DNA from 2 places in the Stenotrophomonas sp. LARHCG68 genome. Region 2 is predicted to be linked to the other one. Evidence: riboswitches for the same ligand, from Rfam matches in the RefSeq annotation. Region 2 holds a riboswitch; the other holds the start of a gene.
What was found. A riboswitch is a leader RNA that binds a small molecule or an ion and turns the genes downstream of it on or off. The one in region 2 is predicted to bind glycine.

Region 1 (3,399 bases), on a different contig from region 2:
CTGGGCCAAGCGTGACAGCCACACTGGCACGCACCGGCCAGTCCAAGTAATTTACGCGGCGGGAGGCGCAACGCCTCCCGCCTGCTGTGGTCTCAGGGGAGAGCGCCTCACGCGGCAGGAAGCCTAGAAATCACCGCTTATGGAGAAGGAAGTGATGCGTATCCGTACGTGCAGTATGGTGCTGGCAATGATGCTGGTGCCGACCGTGGCGATGGCCAAGAGGGAAGTCGTGGATTCGGGCAGTGGCTGCCTGCAGAACCTGGCGGTGAGCGGTGGCTTCACCACCGGCAAGCAGTTCCTGGCCTCCACCGACCACGAAGGCATCAGCTACCCCGAGGCTTTCCGCAAGACGGTGGCCGCGATCGAGGCCGAGGGGCTGGTGGGTGTCTCGCCGAACGAGCAGACCGGCTACATCGCCGCCGAGCAGACGGTGCGCGGTGGCGGTGGCTCCACCGTGCCGCTGCGCACCACCGTGCGCCGCCAGAACGACGGCACCATCCGCGTCGAGGTGCGTTTCAGCATCAAGGGCGGCCAGCTGACCTCCAACAAGGCGGTGGGTGAAGGCCTGTGCAAGATCGCCGACGCGGCGAGCCTGTAACAGCGGGCGGGAGCGCGCGTGGGTAACGGTGCCTGGTTCCTGTACCTGCTGGAATGCCGCGATGGCAGCTACTACGCGGGTATCAGCACCGATGTACAGGCGCGCTTCCAGGCCCATCTGGCCGGCAAGGGCGCGCGTTACACGCGCGCGCACCCGCCGCTGCGGGTACTGGGCATGCGCCCGTACGCCGACCGTGCCGCCGCCTCGCGCGCGGAATGGCAGATCAAGCAGCTCCCCCGCCAGCACAAGCTGGCGTGGCTGGAGCGGGCCGGGGATTGAGGTAGAGTCTGGCTTGCAGCCGCCGTTCCGGGCGGCGCCAACGCCCGGGCAGCCGGGCACCACAGCCACGCATGCGGCTGTCCAGCGGCATGTCGGCATCGTCCTCAAGCGGAGGGTTCGTGATGGCAGGTTGGTACGAGTTGGAGAAGAGCAAGGACGGGCAGTTCTACTTCGTGCTCAAGGCAGGCAACGCCGAGGTGATCCTCACCAGCGAGCGCTACACCACGCGCGCGTCGGCCGAGAACGGCATCGCCTCGGTGCAGAAGAACAGCCCCGATGAAGCGCATTACGAGCGCAAGACCAGCAGCGATGGTCGACACCATTTCAATCTCAAGGCCGCCAACCACCAGGTGATCGGCAGCAGCCAGCTGTACGCATCGCAGGCCGCGCGCGAAGCCGGCATCACCAGCGTCAAGGGCAATGGGCCGAGCACGACGGTGAAGGACAAGACAGCGGGGTAGTTGGGTTTTGCCCTCACCCCAACCCCTCTCCCGCGTGCGGGAGAGGGGCTTTGAAACTGCAGTTGCGCCGATCACTTCAAACCGTCGTGAACCTGGCCCCTCTCCCGCACGCGGGAGAGGGGTTGGGGTGAGGGCAAAACCAGCCAGCTCAATGCACCTCATCCTGGTAGACGAACTTGGGCATCTCCCAGCGGTAGCGGATGGCCAGCAGGCGCAGTGCGAAACCGCCCAGCAGGCAGCACACGATCGCGGTGTCGTCGGCCACCTGCCAGTGCAGCAACAGCAGGTAGGCCGCACCGGTGAGCAGCGAGATGATCGCGTACAGCTCCTTCTGGAAGATCAGCGGCACCTCGTTGCAGAGGATGTCGCGCAGCACGCCGCCGAACGCGCCGGTCAGCATCCCGGCGATCAGCACGATCTGCGGCGCATGCCCGGCCTCGCGCGCGATGGCGCAGCCGATCAGGGTGAAGGCGATCAGGCCCAGCCCGTCCAGCACCAGGAAGGTGCTGCGGAAGTGGTGCATCCAGCGCGCCAGCCAGGTGGCGACCAGCGCCGCGCAGACGGTGAAGCCCAGGTACTCGGGGTGCTTCACCCAGCCCAGCGGGTAGTGGCCAAGCAGGATGTCGCGCAGCGAGCCACCGCCCAGGGCGGTGACGCAGGCGATCATGACCACGCCGAACAGGTCCATGCGGCGCCGGCCGGCGGCCAGCGCGCCGGTCATGGCTTCGGCGGAAATGGCGATCAGGTAGATGAGGGAGAGCAGCATGCTGTGGGTTCCAGGCAGAGCGGTGGGGCCGGCCACGCGCCTGCCGCCACCCTTGCCTGGGCAAGGATGGGACTGCGTTGACCGGTGCCGCTCCCGCTGTCCCTTGTGCCTGAGAGTTCAGCGGCGATGGCCGCGTGCCCCTTCGGCGGATCGCGCGGACGGTGTCCGGCGACCTCTCTCCAGCTCGGCGTGTCGGATGCATGGTTGGTGGGATTCCAGCCCACCGGCCTGAGCGATCATGGGAGCCTGCGCCTTCGGCGGGCGCCAGCGTGGCGCCTCTCTCCTGCATCCGTGGGTCAGTGTAACTGTTGCGTTGCAGCATGAACTGGCCGGATCTGGCAGCCCGCGCCTGTCGGTGCCAGCGCTCCCACATGAAAACAGCCGGCGGCGGGGCCGTCGGCTGCTTCGGTGCTGCGACTGCATGCCCGCTGCCGCGGGCCCTGCTCAGGCCTTCATGCTGCCCGTGTCGATGTAGCGCTGGTGCCAGGACAGCGCTTCGGGCAGCAGGTGCGGGGTGTGCTTGCCGTAGCTGTCGCGGCAGGCGCGGTCGAAGTAGTCGTTGAGCTGGTCGCGGTAGCCCGGGTGCGCGCAGTTGTCGATCACCTGGCGGGCGCGGGCGCGCGGCGGCAGGCCGCGCAGGTCGGCCAGGCCCTGCTCGGTGACGATGATCGAGACGTCGTGCTCGGTGTGGTCGACGTGGCTGACCATCGGCACGATCGCCGAGATGCTGCCGCCCTTGGCCATCGAGGGGCTCAGGAAGGTGGACAGGAAGCCGTTGCGGGTGAAGTCGCCCGAACCGCCGATGCCGTTCATGATGCGGCTGCCCATGACGTGGGTGGAGTTCACGTTGCCGTAGATGTCCACCTCGATCATGCCGTTCATGCCGATGCAGCCCAGCCGGCGCACCAGCTCCGGGTGGTTCGACATTTCCTGCGTGCGCATGATGATGCGGTCGCGGTAGAACCGGATGTTGCGCTTGAACTCCTCGTTCGCCTCCGGGCTCAGCGCGAAGCCGGTGCACGAGGCGTACTCGAGCACGCCGGACTTGAGCAGGTCCAGCATGCCGTCCTGGATCACCTCGGTGAACGCACTGAGCCCGCGCAGGCCACTGTCGGCCAGGCCGGCCAGCACGGCGTTGGGGATGTTGCCCACGCCGGACTGCAGCGGCAGCAGGTTGTGCGGCAGGCGGCCCTTGGCCACTTCGTGCTTGAGGAACTCGATCAGGTGGCCGGCGATCAGGCGGCTGTCCTCGTCGATCGGCTTGAACGGGCTGTTGCGGTCCGGACCATTGGTGC
Region 2 (3,399 bases):
CCGATCGGGGGTGAAGATGGATCAGGCCGCCGGGGTGTTGCGTTGGGCGCGCTGGCTGATGCGCTCCCACTTCCACATCAGCCCGCTGCCCAGCGCGAACAACGCCGCGCCGATGGCCAGGCTCAGGCCACTGCGGCTGAGCAGCGGCGACAACACGCCGGCGATGACCGCATTGGTCACCAGCGTGCTGAAGGCCTGCATCGAGGAGGCCGTGCCGCGCTGGCGCGGGTACATGTCCAGGATCGCCAGGCTCAGGATCGGGAAGATCAGCGCCACGCCAAACGAATTGAGGGTCAGCGCCAGCACCGCCCACGGCACGCTCATCTGCGGGGCCAACGCGTTGTAGGCGATGTTGTAGACCGCCGCCACCGCCATGAACGCATAGCCGATCCGCACCGCGCGCGCGCCGGCGATGCGCCCGGCCGCGCGGCCGGAGGCATAGGCGCCCAGCGCCATGCCGCCGATGGTCGGGATGAACAACCAGGCGAACTGCTGCTCGTTCAGGTGCAGCAGGTCCAGGATGAAGGCCGGTGCCGAGGCGATGTACAGGAACAGCCCGCCAAAGCCCAGCGAGCCGGCCAGGGCCAGGCGCAGGAAGCGCGGGTTGACCGCGATGCTCCAGTAATCCTGGGCCAGCCGTGCCGGGCGCAGGCTCAGCCGGGCCTGCGGCGGGTGGGTTTCCGGCAGCCACAGGCAGGTAACCACCAGCAGCAGCGTGGAGAACGCCACCAGGAACCAGAAGATGCCCTGCCAATGGCTCCAGCCCAGCAGCCAGCCACCGATGATCGGGGCGATGGCCGGGGCGATGGAAAAGATCATCGACACCTGGCTCATCAGCCGCTGGGCGTCGTCGCCGTCGTACAGGTCACGGATGACCGCCCGGCCGATGATGTAGCCCACGCCGGCGGACAGGCCCTGCAGGCCGCGGAACAGCAGCAGCGAGCCCATGTCGCGCGACAGCGCGCAGCCGATCGAGGCCAGGATGAACACCACCAGCCCGCCGATGATCACCCGCTTGCGGCCCAGCGCATCGGACAGCGCGCCGTGGACCAGGCTCATCAGCGCATAGGTGAGCAGGTAGACGCTGATGACCTGCTGCATGGCCAGTTTGTCGGCGCCCATCTGCGCGCCGATCTGCGGGAACGCGGGGAACACCGCGTCGATGGCGAACGGGCCGAACATCGACAACCCGGCCACCAGCGCGGCGATCCGTCGCAGCGAAACCTGCTTGCTTGCTTTCATGGCTTCCTGTGAAACAACGTGCATCGGCACCGGCAGGCACACCGGTGCGGGAGAGAAAAATGAACAGGGCCGGACACGGTAACGCCGCGCGGCCATATCGCGCCTGTTTATCCGGACATGAACCCGCGTCAGCCCGCGGTACCGGCCTCCCCGCCCACCGCGTGCAACGCGCGATCCTCGGGCCGGGAACGGAATGGTAATCCAAGCCGGTGCGCAGGTCTGCCCCGGGCTATAATCGGCCGGCTGTACGAACACGGTGGGAGAAGCGGCTGACCCCGCTGCCGAAGGCGCAAACGCCCGTAAATCGCTCAGGCCCGATACCACCTGCACCAAAACTCTGGAGAGACCGGTTCAATCCGGCGCCGAAGGGGCACGAAGCACACGATCCTCGTCGCGTTGCTTCCAAACTCTCAGGCAAAAGGACAGAGGGGCGCGAGGCAAGCCACCGGCTTGCCGGCCGTGATGCCGCCTGCGCGGCAGCGGGGCCGTACCGGTGCTTGCCTGGCTCACCGCCCCAGCCCTGCATGCCTTCTCCGGACGTCAGCCATGACCCAGAACACCCCTTCGCTGCGCGAACTCGAACACTCCTCCGCGTTCGTCGACCGCCACATCGGCCCCAACGATGCCGAAATCGCGCAGATGCTGCGCACCGTTGGCCATGATTCGCTTGAAGCCCTGACCGACGCCATCGTGCCGGGCTCGATCAAGTCGCCGGCACCGCTGGCGCTGCCCGAATCGCTCACTGAGGTCGAGGCGCTGGCCAAGATCCGCGCCATCGCCGGCAAGAACAAGGTGCTGCGCAGCTTCATCGGCCAGGGCTACTACGGCACCCACACGCCGAACGTGATCCTACGCAACATCCTGGAAAACCCGGCCTGGTACACCGCCTACACCCCGTACCAGGCGGAGATCTCGCAGGGCCGCATGGAAGCGCTGATCAACTTCCAGACCCTGGTCGCCGACCTGACCGGCATGGAGATCGCCAACGCCTCGCTGCTGGACGAAGCCACCGCTGCCGCCGAGGCGATGACCCTGGCCAAGCGTTCGGCCAAGTCCAGGTCCAAGGTGTTCTTCGTGCACGACGCCGTGCACCCGCAGACGCTGGAACTGCTGCGCACCCGCGCCGAGCCGATGGGCATCGAGCTGCAGGTCGGCACCCCGGCCGAAGCCATGACCGCCGACGTGTTCGGCGTGCTGCTGCAGTACCCGGACACCACCGGCCACATCGGTGACCACAAGGCGCTGGTGGAGGCCATCCATGCCCGCCAGGGCTTGGTCGCCGTGGCCACCGACCTGCTCGCGCTGACCCTGATCGCCGCTCCCGGCGAATGGGGCGCGGACATCGCCATCGGCAACAGCCAGCGTTTCGGCGTGCCGTTCGGCTTCGGTGGCCCGCATGCGGCGTTCATGGCCTGCCGTGACGCCTACAAGCGCTCGATGCCGGGCCGCCTGATCGGCGTGTCGGTCGATGCCGAAGGCAAGCCGGCCTACCGCCTCACCCTGCAGACCCGCGAGCAGCACATCCGCCGCGAGAAAGCCACCTCCAACATCTGCACCGCGCAGGTGCTGCTGGCGGTGATGGCCTCGATGTACGCCGTCTACCACGGCCCGGAAGGCCTGCTGCGCATCGCCCGCCGCACCCACCGTCTGGCCGCGATCCTGGCCAGCGCGCTGCGCACGGCCGGTGTTGCTGTGGGCAATGACTTCTTCGACACCCTGCACGTCACCGGCGTTGACGCCGCGGCGGTGCAGGCCAAGGCCGTGGCCGCCGGCATCAACGTGCGCGTGATCGATGCCGGCGCGGTCGGCATCAGCCTGGACGAAACCGCCACCCGCGCCGACATCGTCGCGCTGGGCCAGCTGTTTGGCGCCACGGTCGACGTGGATGCACTGGACGCCGCCACCGCCGATGCCCTGCCCAAGGGTCTGCTGCGCACCAGTGCGTTCCTGACCCACCCGGTGTTCAACACGCACCACAGCGAGCACGAGATGCTGCGCTACCTGCGCTCGCTGGCCGACAAGGACCTGGCGATGGATCGCACCATGATCCCGCTGGGCAGCTGCACCATGAAGCTCAACGCCACCGCCGAGATGATCCCGGTGACCTGGCCGGAGTTCGCCAACATCCACCCGCTGGTACCGGCCGACCAGGCGCAG

Region 1: another riboswitch for glycine. It lies ahead of ACIPR8_RS07870 (trimeric intracellular cation channel family protein); the one in region 2 lies ahead of gcvP (aminomethyl-transferring glycine dehydrogenase).

The regions. Positions count from the first base shown of each region.
Region 1 covers NZ_JBIXJV010000002.1:102,867-106,265, reverse strand. Annotated here, with positions in the region: gene ACIPR8_RS07885 (hypothetical protein) at 155-598, shown strand; gene ACIPR8_RS07880 (GIY-YIG nuclease family protein) at 617-877, shown strand; gene ACIPR8_RS07875 (YegP family protein) at 1,000-1,338, shown strand; gene ACIPR8_RS07870 (trimeric intracellular cation channel family protein) at 1,487-2,104, opposite strand; glycine riboswitch at 2,193-2,297, opposite strand; glycine riboswitch at 2,311-2,400, opposite strand; gene ACIPR8_RS07865 (acetyl-CoA hydrolase/transferase family protein) at 2,549-3,399, opposite strand, start outside.
Region 2 covers NZ_JBIXJV010000003.1:221,910-225,308, forward strand. Annotated here, with positions in the region: gene ACIPR8_RS12170 (multidrug effflux MFS transporter) at 22-1,242, opposite strand; glycine riboswitch at 1,570-1,678, shown strand; gene gcvP (aminomethyl-transferring glycine dehydrogenase) at 1,789-3,399, shown strand, end outside.